Regions from separate parts of the Streptomyces sp. NPDC101776 genome, predicted to be linked through region 3. Evidence: riboswitches for the same ligand, from Rfam matches in the RefSeq annotation. Region 3 holds a riboswitch; each other region holds the start of a gene.
What was found. Region 3 has a riboswitch for cyclic di-AMP ahead of ACIRRY_RS02870 (peptidoglycan DD-metalloendopeptidase family protein). Riboswitches for the same ligand answer to the same signal wherever they lie in the genome.
Positions count from the first base shown of each region.

Region 1: it holds a riboswitch for cyclic di-AMP, as region 3 does, so the genes downstream of both, ACIRRY_RS24480 (NlpC/P60 family protein) here and ACIRRY_RS02870 (peptidoglycan DD-metalloendopeptidase family protein) in region 3, are expected to answer to the same signal.
Region 2: it holds a riboswitch for cyclic di-AMP, as region 3 does, so the genes downstream of both, ACIRRY_RS25690 (transglycosylase SLT domain-containing protein) here and ACIRRY_RS02870 (peptidoglycan DD-metalloendopeptidase family protein) in region 3, are expected to answer to the same signal.
Region 4: it holds a riboswitch for cyclic di-AMP, as region 3 does, so the genes downstream of both, ACIRRY_RS31860 (M23 family metallopeptidase) here and ACIRRY_RS02870 (peptidoglycan DD-metalloendopeptidase family protein) in region 3, are expected to answer to the same signal.

Region 1 covers NZ_JBIWMV010000007.1:389,138-393,690, reverse strand. Annotated here, with positions in the region: gene ACIRRY_RS24485 (DUF1996 domain-containing protein) at 1-1,762, opposite strand, end outside; cyclic di-AMP (ydaO/yuaA leader) riboswitch at 2,109-2,281, shown strand; gene ACIRRY_RS24480 (NlpC/P60 family protein) at 2,290-3,951, shown strand; gene ACIRRY_RS24475 (hypothetical protein) at 4,154-4,553, shown strand, end outside.
Region 2 covers NZ_JBIWMV010000008.1:227,974-232,526, forward strand. Annotated here, with positions in the region: partial or broken gene ACIRRY_RS25680 (peptide MFS transporter) at 1-168, shown strand, start outside; gene ACIRRY_RS25685 (CocE/NonD family hydrolase) at 197-2,191, shown strand; cyclic di-AMP (ydaO/yuaA leader) riboswitch at 2,423-2,624, shown strand; gene ACIRRY_RS25690 (transglycosylase SLT domain-containing protein) at 2,630-3,097, shown strand; gene ACIRRY_RS25695 (HAD family hydrolase) at 3,094-3,912, opposite strand; gene ACIRRY_RS25700 (LacI family DNA-binding transcriptional regulator) at 4,019-4,553, opposite strand, start outside.
Region 3 covers NZ_JBIWMV010000001.1:658,471-663,023, forward strand. Annotated here, with positions in the region: gene ACIRRY_RS02865 (alpha-galactosidase) at 1-1,317, shown strand, start outside; cyclic di-AMP (ydaO/yuaA leader) riboswitch at 1,623-1,781, shown strand; gene ACIRRY_RS02870 (peptidoglycan DD-metalloendopeptidase family protein) at 1,786-2,727, shown strand; gene ACIRRY_RS02875 (SGNH/GDSL hydrolase family protein) at 2,919-3,704, shown strand; gene ACIRRY_RS02880 (TetR/AcrR family transcriptional regulator) at 3,991-4,553, opposite strand, start outside.
Region 4 covers NZ_JBIWMV010000012.1:175,352-179,904, forward strand. Annotated here, with positions in the region: gene ACIRRY_RS31845 (GNAT family N-acetyltransferase) at 1-210, opposite strand, end outside; gene ACIRRY_RS31850 (HPr family phosphocarrier protein) at 400-681, shown strand; gene ACIRRY_RS31855 (GntR family transcriptional regulator) at 843-1,538, opposite strand; gene ACIRRY_RS31860 (M23 family metallopeptidase) at 1,727-2,482, opposite strand; cyclic di-AMP (ydaO/yuaA leader) riboswitch at 2,496-2,653, opposite strand; gene ACIRRY_RS31865 (M16 family metallopeptidase) at 2,855-4,243, opposite strand; gene ACIRRY_RS31870 (M16 family metallopeptidase) at 4,240-4,553, opposite strand, start outside.

The DNA.
Region 1 (4,553 bases), on a different contig from region 3:
CGGCCCCGGTGTCCGGCGCGCTCGTCGCGGGATCCGCGGAGGGCTGGTCACCGGAGTTGCCCCCGTTGCCGCCGTTCCCTCCGTTGCCGCCATTCCCCTCGTCGCCGCCGTTGCCGGCGTTCCCGCCGGGCTCGTCGGACGCGGTGTCGGTGGGCGCCGCCGTAGCGGTGTCGGTCGCCGTCGGGGACGCCGTCGGCTCACCCGAGCCGCCACCCGCACCCTGGCCGCCGCCAGAACCGCCACCCGAACCGCCGCCGTTGCCCGAACCGTCACCCGAACCCGGGTCGTTGTCCGTGCCGGCGCCGCACTTCTCGCCGTTGTTGATGCAGTTGACCATGTCCTTCATCAGGCCCTCGTCGAAGACGTTGATGAAGTCGCCGTGGTCCGTGACGGGCTTGTGCTGCTGCTCGGGGAAGGAGTCCACCGCGAACAGCGGGGTCGTCTTCCCGCCGTCCTGGAGGCTCGGCGCGTCGACGTCGTAGACGATCCGCTGCACCAGTTGCGGGATGGCCTCGAAGCCTGCCGGGCAGGTGCCGTCGGCGGCCTCGAAGGCCACGTGGGTGCGGTGGTTGGCGCTGTCGATGTTGCGGCCGTCCCAGCAGCTCTGGAACTTGAAGGTGCGCACCACGTCACTGCCCGCCGGGCACAGCGGGTACTTGTCCTTGAGCTGGCGATCCTCGAACCCGGTGCAGCTCCAGGAGGCGTTGGCGTTGGCGGGGCCGTTCACGAAGGCCTTGGCGTCGCCGGTGATGATGCGTAGCAGGCGCGGCATCGCGACGACCTTGCTCTGCGGGTTGCCGACGAAGGTCAGCGTGGCCGCCTTCGCGGTCACGATCTGACCGGAGTTGCCCTCGGTGCCACCGCCGGGCTTGTCGGCGTCCTGCTCCTGCTTGCCGTTCTGCAGGCGCAACACGGGCCAGTAGTAGGTGGACTTGTCGCCCGGGTTCTCACAGCTCGTGTCGGCGTTCGCCAAGTCCTGGTCGCTGGCGAAGGCGTTGTTGGACTGGTTGCCGATGTAGTCGTGGAAGTGGTGGGCGCCGTTGGTGACGCCGGGGGCGACGATCACGTTGTCGGAGTTGAACAGGCCGTTCTCGTTCACCCCGCAGGCGGTGACGAACGTGCCGCGGGAGGCATTGGCCTGTTCCTGCGGAGCGTTCACGTTGGGCTGTACGGAGGTGATGTCCGCGTAGTCCGAGGCGACGGGCCCGTTGGTGGACTGCTGGTTCCCCTGCTGCTGGCCCTGGCCGTCGCCCTGCTGATCCTGGCCGCCTTGGTCCTGGCCGCCCTGGTCGTCACTGCCCTGGTCGTCGCCGCTGCCGTTCTGGTCACCGTTCGTGGGGGCGATCAGCGTGCAGCCGGCGAGCGCGTCGAGTCCCTCCGGGCGGTCGCCGACCCGTGCGATGGCGTCGCCGATCCGCCCGAGGGTCGCGGCCCGCTTCTCCTTCAACGGATTCATGATCGCGTTGTCGGCGAAGGAGGCGTCCTGGCGTATGGACTCCGTCGAGTCCTTCAGTTTCTGGTAGGCCTCGGTTATCTGCTGGTCCAGAAGCGCGAGTTGGTTGTCGACCTCGGTCTTGGCCTCGTCGGGGACCGTCGTCAACTGGGTGCCCACGTCCGGGCAGTCGATCGTCGCGCCGTCCGACGCCGCGTCCGGAGTGCCCTGCTGGACCGAGTCATCGCCCCAACCGCCTTCGGACGCCGACGCGTAGACGTTCGCCGCCACCAGTCCTCCGCCGCCCAGCATCAGGGCGACTGCTGCCATCGTCGCGCGTCGTGCGCCCGTGGGGCGTCTGCGCGTGTTGCGTGCCAAGGAAGTTGCTCCTACACGTATCGGTCGGCCCGGATCGTCCCGGCATGGAAATCCCCCGACCTAATACGGAACCGGACCGCGATGTGTTCAACCGTCCCGAAAATTCATAGCGACCTCATATGGATCATCCGACCCGGCGGGCCCATGAACCCTCGACGCACCAGGTGAAGTGCCTGAGGGAGGTAAAGGTCACAAAAACGTATCGGACATATCGCGCTTCAACCTTCACACGAGGCACACACGTTGGCTAAGTTGGCGCTCAGGCCGTACGACCTACTCCGGCGATCAGCGCCGGGCCGCGCGGCTTGCGCCGAGTCCGGTGTGTCGCTTGCGGCAACCGGAGCCGGGGACCCAACCGACTTGGGGTGAATCGGCCCAACTGTCCTTCCGGACAAGGGCCGTAGGGCAAACCTTCCGTGATCGCCGCCCGAACCCGACAGCTAACTCGGTAGGCGCGATACGGAAGGAGCACGTCTGCCATGCCGGCAGAACGAGGTACGCGCACCGGAGGCAGTGGCCCCACCGTGGAAGACCGACCCAGCCGTGACGAAGTCCAGCGGCGGATCAACTCCCTTTACGACAGGGCCGAGACGGCCACCGGGAACTACAACGCCACGCGTGCGATGTCCGGGAAACCGCGCAAGCGCGTCGAGTCCCGCCCCAGTGCGCCGCGTCCCTCCGACCCCGCGATCGATGCCGTCACCCGGCAGTTGTTCGACCGCGCCCGCGCTCAGGTGGGCCCGACCGTACCGGCGATCCTGCCGCCCGGCAGGACTCCCGCCCGCCCGGCGGCGTCCCGGCCCGAGCGGTCCGAGCGACGCCCCGAGGCCGAGGGCGCCGGCCGCGCACTCGAAGCGCAGCCCGGCCGCGCCGTGGCCGAACTGACCGCGGGGACCACAGCCGCACCGGAGCTCGCCGCGCCGCAACTCACGTCCCCTGTGGCGGAGTTGACGGCAGGGCCGATCGCCGCGCTGCCTCCCGCCGTACCGCAGGCACCGCAGCAGCCGCAGCTGGCTCAGGTCCAGATGCCTCAGATGCCTCAGGCGACCGTTCTCGACCTGCCGCCCGTGCCGGCCATCGAGGTGCCGCCCACGCCCGTCGTGGCGCCACAGCAGTTCGCCCCCGTGGCCGCCCCGGCGCCGGTCTTCGACCCGCTCACCGCGAGTCTGGACCTGCTCCCCTACATCGCCGCACCGCGCACCGACTCCGCCCCGGCGGGCGCCACTTGGCCGCCCCCGGAGACGGCCTGGCCCACCCCGGAGGCCACCTGGTCCACCGGACAGGTCCCCATGGCGACCGAGCAGCAGATGTGGTCGACCGGGCAGATACCCGTGGTGGCCGAGCAACCGGCTTGGTCCACCGGTCAGTTCCCGGTGGCGGCCGAGCAACCAGCCTGGTCCACCGGTCAGTTCCCGGTGGCGGCCGAGCAACCGGCTTGGCCGACCGGGCAGTTCCCCGCGGTGACCGAGCAACCGGCCTGGTCCACGGGCCAGTTCCCCGCCGTCACCGAGCAGCAGACCTGGTCCACCGGACAGATTCCGATGGTGCCCCAGCAGCCCGCCGGCCAGACCGCCTGGTATACCACGCCGGAACCGGACTGGCGCCCGCCGCAACAGGAGTGGCAGCCGCCCGCACCGGCCCCCGAGGTCTCCTTCGCAGCGGCCCCGGCCGTCGCCCCCCAGCTCGCGCCGCCCGTCGTTCCGGCCATGGCACCGGAGATCATCCTCCCCACGGCCCCGGCCATGAGCCCGATGACCACCACGGCCGCACCGGACGCCGGCACCAGCAAGACCGCCACCGCGCTCGCCTTCGCCCGTACGCAGATCGGCAAGCCGTGCCTGTGGGGCGCCGCGGGACCGGACGCCTACGACTGCTCCAGCCTCACCCAGGCCGCCTGGAAGGCCGCGGGAGTCCTCCTCCCCCGCACCGCCCAGGAACAGTCCGGTGCGGGCACGCTCGTCCCGCTCACGGACATCCGCGCCGGCGATCTGATCTTCTTCTACGACAGCATCGACCACGTCGGCCTCTACACCGGCAACGGCCTGATGATCCACGCGCCGAGCCCGGGCACGCCGATACGCGAGGAGTCGATCTTCTACGCGGGTGCCGCCGCCATCAGGGGCGCCGTACGGCCCGCCTGATCCGGTCGGGGCCGGGCATTTCCCGGCCCCGACCGCACACCTCGGGACACTCCCGGCCAACCGCGTCGTCGACCCGTACGAGTGGTGCATCCTGGGGCACGGTCGTAGCGTCGGGAGAGACACGACGACCGCGCCCCGGCAGGCGGGCCACCGCCGGTGCGGGTGCGGGGCGACGAGGACGAACAGGCGGCCGGGAGCGGACATGTACAAACACACCATGGTGGGCGTCGTCACGCTCTGTGCCGCCGCCCTGCTCGGGCCGGCCGTCGCGACTTCGTCGGCGGCCCCGGCCACCGCGCCGACGACCGCCCACCGGCAGCTCCAGGACCCCGTGCTGGTCGACTGTCTGTGGCATCCCGAGGTGCGCCCCACCGACTTCATGCTCGCGTGCGGCGACGGCAACAGCCGCCTCACATCGCTGCGTTGGACGGAGTGGAACGCCAACTCCGCGACGGCCACGGGCGTCAACGTGGTGAACGACTGCAAACCCTATTGCGCGGTGGGCAAGTTCCACTCGTTCCCGGTGACCGTCCGGCTCGACTCCACGCAGACCTGGAAGCGGCATCCGCAGGTGCGGCAGTACGGCGAGATCACCCTGACGT
Region 2 (4,553 bases), on a different contig from region 3:
CTGTCCCTCGCGCTCGCGAACGGCATCCAGGCCCAGACGGTGAAGCTCTACGACGACGTCTCCAAGCCGGCCTACTTCGGCGTCAACGGCGCGATCGCGGTGGCCGCCGGCCTCGCGGTGATGGCCGCCGCGCCCTGGCTGCGCCGCACCATGCACCCGGTCCACTGAAGCCCACACAACCCCAGGGGGCACGCTCATGCGCATCCGTACGTCCTTCCCCCACGAGACGACCCATGAGGACCTCCGCATCCCCCTTGCGGACGGAACACGCCTCTACGCGCGCGTGTGGCGCCCGCTGACGGACGAGCCCGTGCCCGCGCTCCTCGAATACCTCCCGTACCGCCTGACCGACTGGACCGCGCCCCGGGACGCCCAGCGCCACCCCTGGTACGCGGGCCACGGCTACGCCTCCGTCCGCGTCGACGTGCGCGGCCACGGCAACAGCGAGGGCGCACCCGGCGACGAGTACGACGCCCAGGAACTCGCCGACGGCGTCGAGGTCGTCAACTGGCTTGCCGCGCAACCCTGGTGCACCGGCAAGGTGGGCATGTTCGGCATCTCCTGGGGCGGCTTCAACTCCCTCCAGATCGCGGCCCTCGCGCCGGAACCCCTGAAGGCGATCGTCACGGTCTGCTCGACCGACGACCGCTACGACAACGACGTCCACTACATGGGCGGTTCGGCCCTCGCGGTCGACCTGCACGCCTGGGCCGCCACGATGCTCGCCTTCGTCGCACGTCCGCCGGACCCCGAGTACGCGGGCCTGGTCTGGCGCGACCTGTGGCTCAAACGCCTCGAACAGATCGACCCGTTCATCCACACCTGGCTCGCCCACCAGATCCGCGACGACTACTGGAAGCACGGCAGCGTCTGCGAGGACTACGGCGCGATCCAGGCGGCCGTCCTCACGGTCGGCGGCTGGCACGACCCGTACCGCGACACGGTCCTACGGCTCGTCCACCACCTCCCGCCCGACCGGGTGCGCGGCCTGATCGGCCCGTGGTCCCACCAGTACCCGGACCGGGGCCTGCCGCCGGGCCCCGCGATCGGCTTCCTCCAGGAGACCCTCCGCTGGTGGGACCACTGGCTGAAGGCCAAGGACACGGGCGTCACCACCGACCCACTGCTGCGCGCCTACGTCAGCGACTCGCATCCCCCGGCCACGGTCTACGACACCCTGCCGGGCCGTTGGGTCGGCGAGCCCGCGTGGCCCTCGCCGAACGTGAAGACGACGACGTACGGCCTCCGGGGCGCACCCGTGATCGTCCGCTCCCCCATGCACACCGGTGTGGACGCGGGCCGTTTCTTCCCCTTCGGGAACGACGCCGACCTGCCGCCGGACCAGCGGGACGAGGACGCGCGCTCCGCGTGCTTCGAGTTCGAGGTGCCGGCCGAGACATGGGTGCTGGGGCGGCCGAGGGTACGGCTGCGGCTGACGAGTGAGGTGGAGCGCGGGCAGGTGATCGCCCGGCTGTGCGACGTAGCCCCGGACGGCGCCTCGACGCTGGTCACCCGGGGTGTGCTGAACCTGTCGGCGCGGCACGGACGGGACCGGGCGGTGCCGTGGACTCCGGGTGCCACGGAGGACGTGACCTTCGAGCTGAACGGCATCGGGCACGCGTTCCCGCCCGGGCATCGCATCCGGCTCGCGGTGTCGTCGGCGTACTGGCCGTGGATCTGGCCGCAGCCGGAGTCGGCGGCGGGGTTCACGCTGGACCCGGAGGGGAGCGCGCTGGAACTGCCTGTGCGGGAGCGGGAGTTGACGGCCGGGATTCGCTTCGAAGAACCCGAGGAGGCGGCGCCGCTCGGGGTCAACTACCCCGCCACGCTGGACGAGCCCCGCCCCGAGCGTCTGGTCGTACGGGATGTGGCGAAGGGCGAGTGGCGGCTGGAAGTCGACCCCCGGTACGGCGGCACGCGCGTGTATCCGGACGGCCTGGAGTTCACCGAGGACGCGCTGGAGACGTACACGATCGACGAGGACGACCCGTTGTCGGCGCGTACGCGGTCCGACTGGTCGATCCGGCTGCACCGGCCGGAGCTGGGATGGGACACGACCGTGCGGACGCGGTCCGAGATTACTTGCGACGAAACGGACTTTATTAGCTCCAATGAGGTCATCTGCACCGAGGGTGAAGAAGTGATCTTTCATCGCACATGGGAGAAAAGGATTCCGAGAACTGCCAGTTGAGGCCGAATGCCCGATTTGCCGTTCTTAATCCTCCCGTGAGTTGGGTCACGCGTTTCTGTGCGTGACCTGTGTTCCTGTGTGTTCGCGTTTCCCCTTGCGGCGATTGCCAGTTGACCCTTGGCTCGCGCAAAGGATCAAGTGCCCCATACGCCTCAGACCAAGGTCAATAGGGGTGAGGTGTGATTCCGCCACTTGTTCCGGACATGTGCTCTCGCATAGTTTCCCGGCCTGTCGGGTGGAACGCCGAATCCTGCCGCCGCCCGATATCCCAGTCACGAACATCTCGCACGGCAGGAGCGGGGGAACCAGGTAAGTCGCCGGACCGGTCATGTCGACCGGGACGGCTTGGGGTTAAGTCACGTCCGTGAGGGCGCGGCCGGGCACCTCCCAGCCCGAACCCGACAGCTCACCTCGCAGGCGACGGAGAGGAACCTCGTCATGCCTGCATCCGCTCAGTCCCGCCGCACCCGTCTCTTCCGCACGCTGGCCGTCGCCGGTACGGGTGCCGCGATCATCGCCCTGCCGATCGTCGGGGCGACCACCGCCTCGGCGGCCACGACCTCCACGACCACCGCCGCCGGGTACTCCAACACCCTTGACGGGTGGATTCGTGAGTCCCTCGCGATCATGGCGCAGAAGGGGATTCCGGGGACGTACAACGGGATCTACCGGAACGTGATCCGTGAGTCGTCCGGCAACCCGTACGCGATCAACAACTGGGACTCCAATGCGGCGGCCGGTACGCCGTCGAAGGGGTTGCTCCAGGTGATCGACCCGACGTTCAACGCGTATCACGTGGCCGGGACTTCGTTCGATTCGTATGACCCGGTCGCGAACATCACGGCTGCGTGCAACTACGCGGCGGCGGTGTACGGGTCCATCGACAACGTGTACGGCGCCTACTAGAAACCGGCGGCGAACAGCAGTCTTTCGAGGACGACGGCGATGCCGTCGTCCTCGTTCGACTTCGTCACCTCGTCGGCCACTGCCTTGAGTTCGGGGTGGGCGTTGGCCATGGCCACGCCATGGGCCGCCCAGTCGAACATCGGGATGTCGTTCGGCATGTCGCCGAAGGCGATGGTGTCCGAGGGGGTCAGGCCCAAGTGGCGGGCGGCGAGGGCGAGGCCTGTTGCCTTGGTGATGCCCAGTGGCTGGAGTTCGACGGTGCCGGGGCCCGACATGGTGACCGAGGCCAGGGAACCGACCACCGAGCGGGCCGTTGCCGCCAACTCGTCGTCCTCCAGGGCCGGGTGACGGAGCAACACCTTGCTGATCGGTTCGCACCACAAGTCGTCGCGCTTCCCCACCCGCACCGCGGGCAGCGTGGGGTGCGGCATCAAGTAGCCGGGCTCGATGAGCGTGAGGCCGTCCACTCCGTCCTGGTCGACCGCCGCGTACACCTGGCCCACCTCCGCCTCGATCTTGCCGAGCGCGGTCTCCGCCAACTCCCGGTCCAGGGTGACCGACCAGAGCAGACGGTCCGCGCCGGCGTCGTACAACTGCGCGCCCTGTCCGCACACCGCGAGCCCCCTGCTGCCGAGGTCTTCGAGGAGCGGTCGCACCCTCGGGGCGGGCCGGCCGGTGACGACGAGGTGCCGGGCGCCGGCCGCTGTCACCCTCGCGAGTGCGATGCGGGACCGGTCGGAGAGTGTGTCGTCGCCGCGCAGCAGCGTTCCGTCCAGGTCGGTGGCGATCAGTGCATATGCGAGGGGTGCGGCCATGATCAGAGAATACGGATGGAACGCCCCACCGACTCGACACGAACCGGACGGCTCCTGCCTTCACATGCGTCGACCCGTGTTCCGGTTGCTTTGACAGTTACGGCGGTTATGCCGACTCCCGGATCACCAGTTCGGTGGGCAGGATCACGCCGGCCGTGTCCTCGCCGGCGATCTGCGCGAGGAGCATTCGCACCATTTCCGCACTGATGCGGTCGTAAGGCTGGCGCATGGTCGTGAGGGCCGGAGTGATGGAGGTCGCCGCCGCCGAGTCGTCGAAGCCTCCGACAGCGATGTCATCCGGGACCGAACGGCCGGATTGTTGAAGGGTGTTGACCACTCCGAGGGCCATCAGGTCCGACGCCACGAATACCGCGTCTATGTCGGGGGCCTGCGTGAGGAGTCTGCGGGCCGCCTCCTCGCCTCCCGTGCGGCGGTAGTCGCCCTCCACGACGAGGGTCGGGTCGTGCGGGAGGCCCGCCTCCGCGAGGACGTCCCGGTAGCCGGCCAGGCGGTCCGGGCCGCCGGGGGCGTCCAGCGGGCCGGTGACCATGGCGATGCGGCGTCTGCCCCGGGAGATGAGGTGGCGGACCATCTCCTGGGCGCCGTCGCGGTCGGCGGCGGCCACATAGCTGTACTTGGAC
Region 3 (4,553 bases):
CTGGCGCCGGGCGAGTCCTACACGACCCCCCTCTTCGCGGGGCTGTGGAGCGACGGCGGCTACGGCGGCGCCAGCCGCACCTGGCACACGTACCAGCGGACGTACGTCATCCCGGACGCGGACCAGGACCGGCCGGTGCTCTACAACTCCTGGGAGGCCACCCAGTTCGACATCTCCGAGGAGCAGCAGGAGACGCTCGCGCAGCGCGCGGCGGCGGTCGGGGTCGAGCTGTTCGTGGTCGACGACGGCTGGTTCGGCGCCCGCACCAGCGACCGTGCCGGGCTCGGTGACTGGACCCCCAACCCGGACCGTTTCCCGGCGGGTCTCAAGCCGCTCGCCGACCGTGTGCACGCGCTGGGCATGCAGTTCGGCATCTGGGTCGAGCCCGAGATGATCAACCCGGACAGCGACCTGTACCGCGCGCACCCCGACTGGGTGCAGTTCCAACCGGGACGAAAGCGGACGGAGTTCCGCAATCAGCTCGTCCTCAACCTGGCCCGCGAGGACGTTCAGGAGTACCTCTGGGAGCAGCTCGACGGGCTGCTCTCCAGTGCCCCGATCGACTACGTGAAGTGGGACTTCAACCGCTGCTTCACCGACGCGGGCTGGCCCGGCGACGCCTATCCGCAGCGTCTCTGGGTCGACCATGTGCGGGCCCTGTACGCCCTGTTGGACCGGTTGCGGGAAGCTCACCCGGGCGTGGCCTTCGAGTCCTGCTCGGGCGGTGGCGGCCGGATCGACCTCGGCATCATGAGCCGTACGGACCAGGTGTGGACCTCGGACAACACCGACCCGCTCGACCGGCTCGCCATCCAGCACGGCTTCAGCCAGATCCACCCCGCGCGCGTGATGGCCGCCTGGGTCACCGACAGCCCGAACACTCAACTCAACGACCGGGTCAGCAGCCTGCGTTTCCGGTTCGTGAGTTCCATGGCCGGGGTGCTCGGTGTGGGTGGCGACCTCTCGGAGTGGACCGACGAGGACCTCACCGAGGCCCGCCGCTGGGTCGACCTCTACAAGGAGATCCGGCCGCTCGTGCAGCACGGCGACCTCCACCGGCTGCGCGCGCCGAGCGGCGGACTGAGCGCCGTGCAGTACGTGCGCGGCGACGAGACCGTCGTCCTCGCCCTCCTCCAGGCGCAGCACTACGGAGAGCCCCTGTCGGCGCTCCGGCTGCGCGGGCTCGACCCGACAGCATCGTACGAATGCCTCGAAACGGGTGAAGTCCACAGGGGTGCGGTCCTGTTGCACCACGGGCTGCGTACTGGGCTGCGCGGTGACCTCGATGCGACGGTTATCCGGCTGCGTCGCATCTGAGCCTTCTGTCCTAATTGCAGCCTTCGTGCCAACTCGCTCTGGAATAAAGGAACCTGAGGGGAACGCACGTGATCAGCGTCATATTCGTGACCGTACGTCGTTCGTCATGTTCACGTAATTGGCGTGCTTTTGCAGGGGAATTGAGGGGTTGAGTCCGGTGGGAATTCACGGAGGGTGACTGTAAATTCCCACAGGGGATCACAAGGAACGCATATCCGTGGAACCTCCTGCTTGTCCCTTTGCGTCTTCCTCGCTTACGTTCGCCACCAATCCGGACGGACGCCCAATCCTGCCGCCGACCGGACTCCGCACACCCACCCGTATGCGGCAGGAGCGGGGGACCCACAGGTAAGACGCCTGTTCCGGTCTCCGGAACGGGCTTGGGGTTAAGCCGCGACCAGCGCGCGGCCGGGCATCTCCAGCCCGCACCCGACAGCTCACCCCGCAGGCGCCGGAGAGGAATTCGTCATGCCCGCCAAGGGTAAGCACCGCCGTCCGAAGTCCCAGCGTTTCTCCCGCTCGATAGCCGTGGCCGGAACGGGCGGCGCGGCACTCGCCCTTCCGCTCATGGGGGCGACCGGCGCTCATGCCGCCACCACGACTTCCGTTCCGGAAAAGGCCGTTCAGTCGGTTCCGGCGACTGAGAAGACGGTGACGCAGAAGGCGGCGACCGCCAAGACCGAGGGCGTCAAGACGTACTCGGTGAAGGCCGGCGACTGGCTCGCGAAGATCGCCGAGGAGCAGGACGTCACCGGCGGCTGGAAGAAGATCTACCAGGACAACCGCGAGGCCATCGGCGGCGATCCGTCGCTGATCCACCCGGGCCTGAAGCTCTCCCTCGGCAAGAAGGCCGCGACGGGCACGAGCACGGGCACCGGCGCGGACACGGGTACGAGCACGACCAAGTCGTCCGGTTCGTCCTCCAGTTCGTCTTCTTCGTCTTCGTCGAAGAAGACGACCGCCACCCAGAGCGACGACAGCACCAGCACGAGCACCTCCAGCGGCTACACCCTCCCCGTGACCGGCGGCACGATCGGCACCGGCTACCACGTCGCGGGCAGCATGTGGTCCAGCGGCTACCACACCGGTGTCGACTTCGTCGTCCCGACCGGCACCACCATCAAGGCGGTCGCCGCGGGCACGGTCGTCTCGGCGGCCTACGACGGCGCCTACGGCAACGAGGTCGTGATCCGGCACGCGGACGGCGAGTACTCGCAGTACGCCCACATGTCGCAGCTGTCCGTCTCGGCCGGCCAGACCGTGACCGAGGGCCAGCAGATCGGCCTCTCCGGCGCGACCGGCAACGTGACCGGCCCGCACCTGCACTTCGAGATCCGGACGACGCCGTACTACGGCTCGGACGTGGACCCGGTCGCCTACCTGCGCTCGCACGGCGTCACCGTCGGCTGACCTCTCGGAACCCCGGTCAGGGCAGTTCCCGGCGTGAACGCCCCTGATCAGGGGCTTATTCCGACTTTGGACAACACTTTACAAGTGGCTTATCTCACCGCCCGTCAACCCCATATTACGATCGCGTAGGTCACACTCCAGGGTGAATTATGGTTGCCGTGGCTAACGATTCGAAGAGTGACAACAGATCAGTGATCGGGTCGTACGTGGCGGTGGGGGACAGCTTCACCGAGGGCGTCGGCGATCCTGGGCCCGACGGGGCGATGGTCGGCTGGGCCGACCGGTTCGCGGTACTGCTCGCGGACCGGCGGCCCGAGGGCGACTTCGAGTACACCAACCTCGCGGTGCGCGGGAAGCTGCTCGACCAGATCGTGGCCGACCAGCTCACCCGGGCCAAGGAGATCGCCCCCGACCTGGTCTCCCTGGCCGCGGGCGGCAACGACATCATCCGTCCGGGCACCGACCCCGACGAGGTCGCCGAGCGCTTCGAGCGCGCGGTCGCCGACCTCACCGCCGCCGTCGGCACCGTCATGGTGACGACCGGCTTCGACACCCGCAACGTGCCCGTGCTCAAGCACCTTCGCGGCAAGATCGCCACCTACAACGGACATGTGCGGGCCATCGCCGACCGCTACGGCTGTCCGGTGCTCGACCTGTGGTCCCTGAAGACGGTCCAGGACCGGCGGGCCTGGGACGGCGACCGGCTCCACCTCTCTCCCGAGGGGCACACGCGCGTGGCGCTCCGCGCCGGCCAGGTCCTCGGTGTCGAGATCCCGGCCGACCCGGACCAGCCCTGGCCGCCGCTGCCCCCGCGCGGCACGCTCGACATCCGGCGCGACGACGTCCACTGGGCACGCGAGTACCTGGTGCCGTGGATCGGCCGCCGGCTGCGGGGCGAGTCCTCCGGGGACCATGCGGAGGCGAAGGGCGCGTTGTCGCCGGACGACATCAAGATGCGGATCGACTGGGTGGCTTGACGGGGCGTGAGGCTCCGCCGGGTGAAGGGCCCGCGGGGTGGCGGGTGCGGCCGCGGAACCGGGGGGCCGGTGAGGTGACCGCGCGGGAGCGGTGAACGGCTATGGGTGGGCCGGGGTGGTGACATGTCCCCGAACCGTCCCCCTGTCCCCGGCTGCCGGAAAAACCTCCTTCGCGTGCCCGCGCCTGTCCGCGTGCCCGCAGCGTAGCCCCGCGCCGAGGTCCACGACCTCGCCGTCACGGGTACCACGGTCTGCGAACTGAACCGAGTGCCTACGGAGGGACGGCTCAGGACGCCGTCAACGCGGCCCGGTCCAGGCCCAGTTCGCGGGCCAGGGCCTCGTCGACCCACTCCAGGGCCCGCGCCCGCGACACCGCTCCCGCGTACGCCGTCATCTGTACGGCGAGTCCGTCGAGGAGCGCCGTGAGGCGCAGGGCGGTGGTGGCCGGGTCCGGGCAGTGGAACTCGCCCGCGGTCACCCCCTCGGCGACGACCTCCGCGAGCGCCCGCTTCCACTGCCGGTCGAGATCCCGGGTGACGTCCAGGAGGGCGGGCTCACGCAGCGCCGCCGCCCAGCCCTCGATCCACAGCCGCCAGCCCTTGGCCTGCCCGGTCGGCGCGTACCAGCGCACCGCCGCCCGCAGCCGGCGCAGCGCGGTCGTACGGCGGCCGAGCAGCTTGCGCAGATGCGCGAGATCGTCCTCCGCGGCGAAGGTGAACGCGGCGGCGACCAGTTTCTCCTTGGTCGAGAAGTGATAGAGCACCAGCGCGTTGCTCACCCCGAGCGCCGAGGCCACGTCGGCGATCCTGACCGCCGCCACACCCCGCGCCTCGATCTGCTCGACGGCGG
Region 4 (4,553 bases), on a different contig from region 3:
GCGGTGGACATCCTTGGCGGACAGGCGAGGATACGGCGCGAAGAAGCGGTAGTACTTCGACTCGTCGGAGACCTGCTCGTAGAAGCTGACCAGGCGCTCGGCGTCGTCGGCGGTGATGGGCCTGACGCGCGCGGTACCCCCGTCGCGCAGCACCACGTCGGCTTCCCAGTGGGCGGGGTACTCGTGCCGGTCCGACGAGGTCTGCTGCATGGGGCCCAGCGTACGGCTCGCGTCCGACATCAGCGCGAGGCAGTCTGTGGGTGAAAAGCAGCGAGGCGAAGTCGGGCCGAGGCCGCGGTCCGACGACTCGCTCCGGACGGTCCACGGGACCGGTCCGGGCTCGCTTCACGTGTGGGAAACTGGTCTAGACAACCCTGAGACTCTGAAGGGCAGCATCACATGGCTGAGCGCCGCGTCAACGTCGGCTGGGCGGAGGGCCTTCACGCCCGCCCCGCCTCCATCTTCGTCCGGGCCACCACGGCCTCGGGTATCCCCGTGACGATCGCCAAGGCCGACGGCAACCCCGTCAACGCGGCCTCCATGCTCGCGGTGCTGGGCCTGGGCGCCCAGGGCGGCGAGGAGATCGTCCTCGCGTCGGACGCCGAGGGCGCGGACGCGGCCCTCGACCGACTGGCGAAACTGGTCGCGGAGGGTCTCGAGGAACTCCCCGAGACTGTCTGAACAACCCGCAATTGATGGTTGCGGTGATTTCGCCGCAAAACCGATGTGCCGCAACCTCGAAGGGCTCGCCCGAATTACCGGGCGAGCCCTTCGCAATTCCATTTGCGGGCAGCAGAAATAATCCCCCGCGAATTATCCTCTCTTTGTATACGGCGCCCGTGTTAATGCCGCAGACCCGACATGTTTACGGGAGGTTGCGAAGTCCTCACACGGTCCGCGCCGCCCGCCCCGCCGGGAAATCGCAGCCGGTGCGCGGTGCCGGCCCGCTCGGTGTGCAGGGCGGTGATCGCCCGCGCGCGCTCGCTGTCGCCGCGCGCCACCGCGTCCACGATGGCCCCGTGCTCGGCCCAGGACTCGACGGGGTTGGCCGGTGCGTCGACCGCGTACATCCAGGCGATCTTGTGCCGCAGCTGGGTCAGCATCGAGGTCAGCGCGGGGCTCCCGGAGGCCTGTGCCAGCGTCTCGTGGAACCAGCTGCCCAGGGAGCGCAGATCCTCGCTGTTGCCCCGCCTGGCGCGCTCCTGGCCCAGCCTGACGAGGCCGCGCAGCACCTTCAGGTGGGCCTCGGTGCGCCGCTGGGCGGCCCGCGAGGCACCGAGCGGCTCCAACAGCATCCGCATCTCCAGCAGGTCGGCGGCCTCCTGCTCGGTCGGTTCCGCGACGCACGCGCCCGCGTGCCGCCGGGTCACGACGAACCCCTCGGCCTCCAGCGTGCGCAGGGCCTCCCGCACGGGGACGCGCGAGACGCCGTACCGGCGCGCGAGGAGTTCCTCGGTGAGCCTGCCGCCGCGCTCGTAGACACCGGCGACGATGTCGTCCCGGATCGCCGTGCATACCGAGTGCGCCGGAATACGCATGTCCGACCTCCGCCTTAATCCCCGTGAAACGTCGACGATTGACGTGTGTTCCGTGACTCTATTGCAATGAGCGGGAATTTCCGATGGCGGGCCGGAATCCATGGATATTTTTTGGACAGGTGGGCTCCGGAAACGCCGAAAGCCCCGGCCGGGCGGGCTGGGGCTTCAGGAAGTGCGGCGCCGTGTCGTCAGACGTTCACGCCGTGCTTGCGGAGGTAGGCGACGGGGTCGACGTCCGAGCCGTACTCGGCGGTCGTGCGGGCCTCGAAGTGGAGGTGCGGTCCGGTGACGTTGCCGGTCGCCCCGGAGAGGCCGATCTGCTGGCCCGGGGTGACCGTCTGGCCGACCGAGACACCGATGGACGACAGGTGGCCGTACATGGTGTACATGCCGTCGGCCATCTTGATCACGACCTCGTTGCCGTACGAACCTCCCCAGCCGGCCTCGACGACGGTGCCGGAGCCCACCGCGTGCACGGAGGTGCCGGTCGAGGCGTGGAAGTCGATGCCGGTGTGGGCACCGGAGGACCACAGGGAGCCGCCGGTCTTGTAGCCGGTGGACACATAGGAGCCGGCGACCGGCGCGACGAAGGTGTTGAGCCTCTTGCGCTCGGCCTCGCGGGCGGCGCGCACCTCGGCCTCGCGGGCCGCCTTGGCCTGTGCGGCGGCCTTGGCGCGGGCGGTCTCCCTGGCCTGCTGCTCGGCGGCGGCCTCCCGCTGTGCGGCGGCCTGGGCGTCGATCTTCTCGGCCACGGAGTCGTTGATGGCGACGACGGGGGTGAGGCCGGTCTGTTCGGGGGCGGGCTCCGCGGCGAACGCCGGGGCGGCGGCCAGGGTGCCTACGACGCCGGAGGTGGCGAGAGCCGCGACACTCGCGGCACGAACGGTGGTGCGGTGGGTCCGGCTCGGGCGACGGTGCTTCCCGGTGGCGCGGGTGAACGCCATGAAGTGGCTGGTCCTTTCCTTCCTTCTCGCCTACCGGGTTAGCTGACGGGTTCGGAGCAGGAAGGTCTCCTACGGACTCCCTCGCGGTGCGCGGGCGTCCGATTCACCCCAGGGACGTGGGTCCCCGGCTCCCCTGGCTCGCGCCGTACGGGGACTCGGCGATGACTGTCCGGTGCCACGAGTGCGGCGCGGTGCCTGACGGACAGCCGGGTTGACGCTAAAGGGGGCCACTTTCAATCCCCAAACGGATCACGGTTTTTGTTGCACATGCCACAGGGCAGACAGGCAACCTCTCCCCCAATTCGGACAATAGGGAGCCCTGGTGACGCTTCAGTCACCAGGGCTCCCCACGCGCGTGTGCAGCTACCGCGTCTACTCCGCCGGAACGACGGTCACTTCGCCGATACCGAGGGCCTCCACGGGCTCCTTGATCTGCTCCGCGTCGCCTACGAGGATCGTCACCAGACGGTCCACCGGGAAGGCGTTCACGACCGCCGCGGTGGCCTCCACGGTGCCGGTCGCGGCGAGTTGCTGGTAGAGCGTCGCCTGGTAGTCGTCAGGCAGGTGCTGCTCGACCTGGTCGGCCAGCGTGCTCGCGACGGCCGCGGCGGTCTCGTACTTGAGCGGCGCCACCCCGACGAGGTTCTGTACGGCGATGTCCCGCTCGGCGTCCGTGAGTCCGCCCTCGGCGAGCTTGCGGAGCACCGTCCACAGGTCGTCGAGCGCGGGACCGGTGTTCGGGGTGTCCACGGAGCCGCTGATGGCGAGCATCGACGCGCCCGTGCCGTCCGGTGCCGAACGCAGCACCTGGCCGAACGCCCGCACACCGTAGGTGTAGCCCTTCTCCTCGCGCAGGACACGGTCCAGGCGGGAGGTGAGGGTGCCGCCCAGGCAGTACGTGCCGAGCACCTGCGCGGGCCACACGCGGTCGTGCCGGTCGGATCCGACGCGGCCGATGAGCAGCTGCGTCTGGACGGCGCCGGGACGGTGCACGATCACGACCCGCCCGGTGTCGTCGGCGGTCACCGGCGGCACGGGGCGTGGCTGCGCGGTGGAGCCCGTCCACGAGCCCAGGGTGTCCGCGAGCAGCGCGTCCAGGTCGATGCCGGTGAGGTCGCCGACGACCACTGCGGTGGCCGTGGCGGGGCGGACGTGCCGTTCGTAGAAGGCGCGTACGGCTCCGGAGTCGATCTTCTGGACGGTCTCCTCGGTGCCCTGGCGCGGGCGCGACATGCGCGAGGTCGCCGGGAACAGCTCCTTGGAGAGCTGCTTGGCCGCGCGGCGGGACGGGTTGGCCGTCTCGTGCGGGATCTCGTCGAGGCGGTTGCGGACCAGCCGCTCGACCTCGCTGTCCGCGAAGGCGGGCGCCCTGAGGGCGTCGGACAGCAGACCGAGCCCCTTGGCCAGGCGCGAGGCCGGGACCTCCAGGCTCAGGCGCAGCCCGGGGTGGTCGGCGTGCGCGTCGAGGGTGGCGCCGGAGCGCTCCAGCTCCGCGGCGAACTCCTCGGCGGAGTGCTTGTCGGTGCCCTCGGAGAAGGCACGCGCGGTGATCGTGGCGACACCGTCCAGGCCGGCAGGCTCAGCGTCCAGGGGCGCGTCCAGGAGCACCTCTACGGCGACGACCTGCTGGCCGGGGCGGTGGCAGCGCAGCACGGTCAGGCCGTTGCCGAGCGTCCCGCGCTCGGGCGCCGGGAAGGCCCAGGGCCTGGCCTCGCCGGCCTGGGGCTGCGGGTGGAACTCCATCGTGGCGAGCTCGGTCACTTGGCCGCCTCCTCGTTCTCGTCGGTGGCCTCGGCCGCTGCTTCGTCGGCGGCGGCTGCGTCGTCGTCATCGTCTTCGTCCGCGATCGGCTCGTAGACGAGCACCGCGCGGTTGTCGGGGCGCAGACGGGCCTTGGCGGCCTCCTGGACCTCCTCCGCCGTCACGTCGAGGACGCGCTGCACGGCGGTCAGGGCGAGCTGCGGGTCGCCGAACAGGACGGCGTACCGGCACAGTTCGTCCGCACGGCCCGCGACCGTGCCCAGCCGGTCCAGCCACTCGCGCTCCAACTGGGCCTGGGCGCGCTCCATTT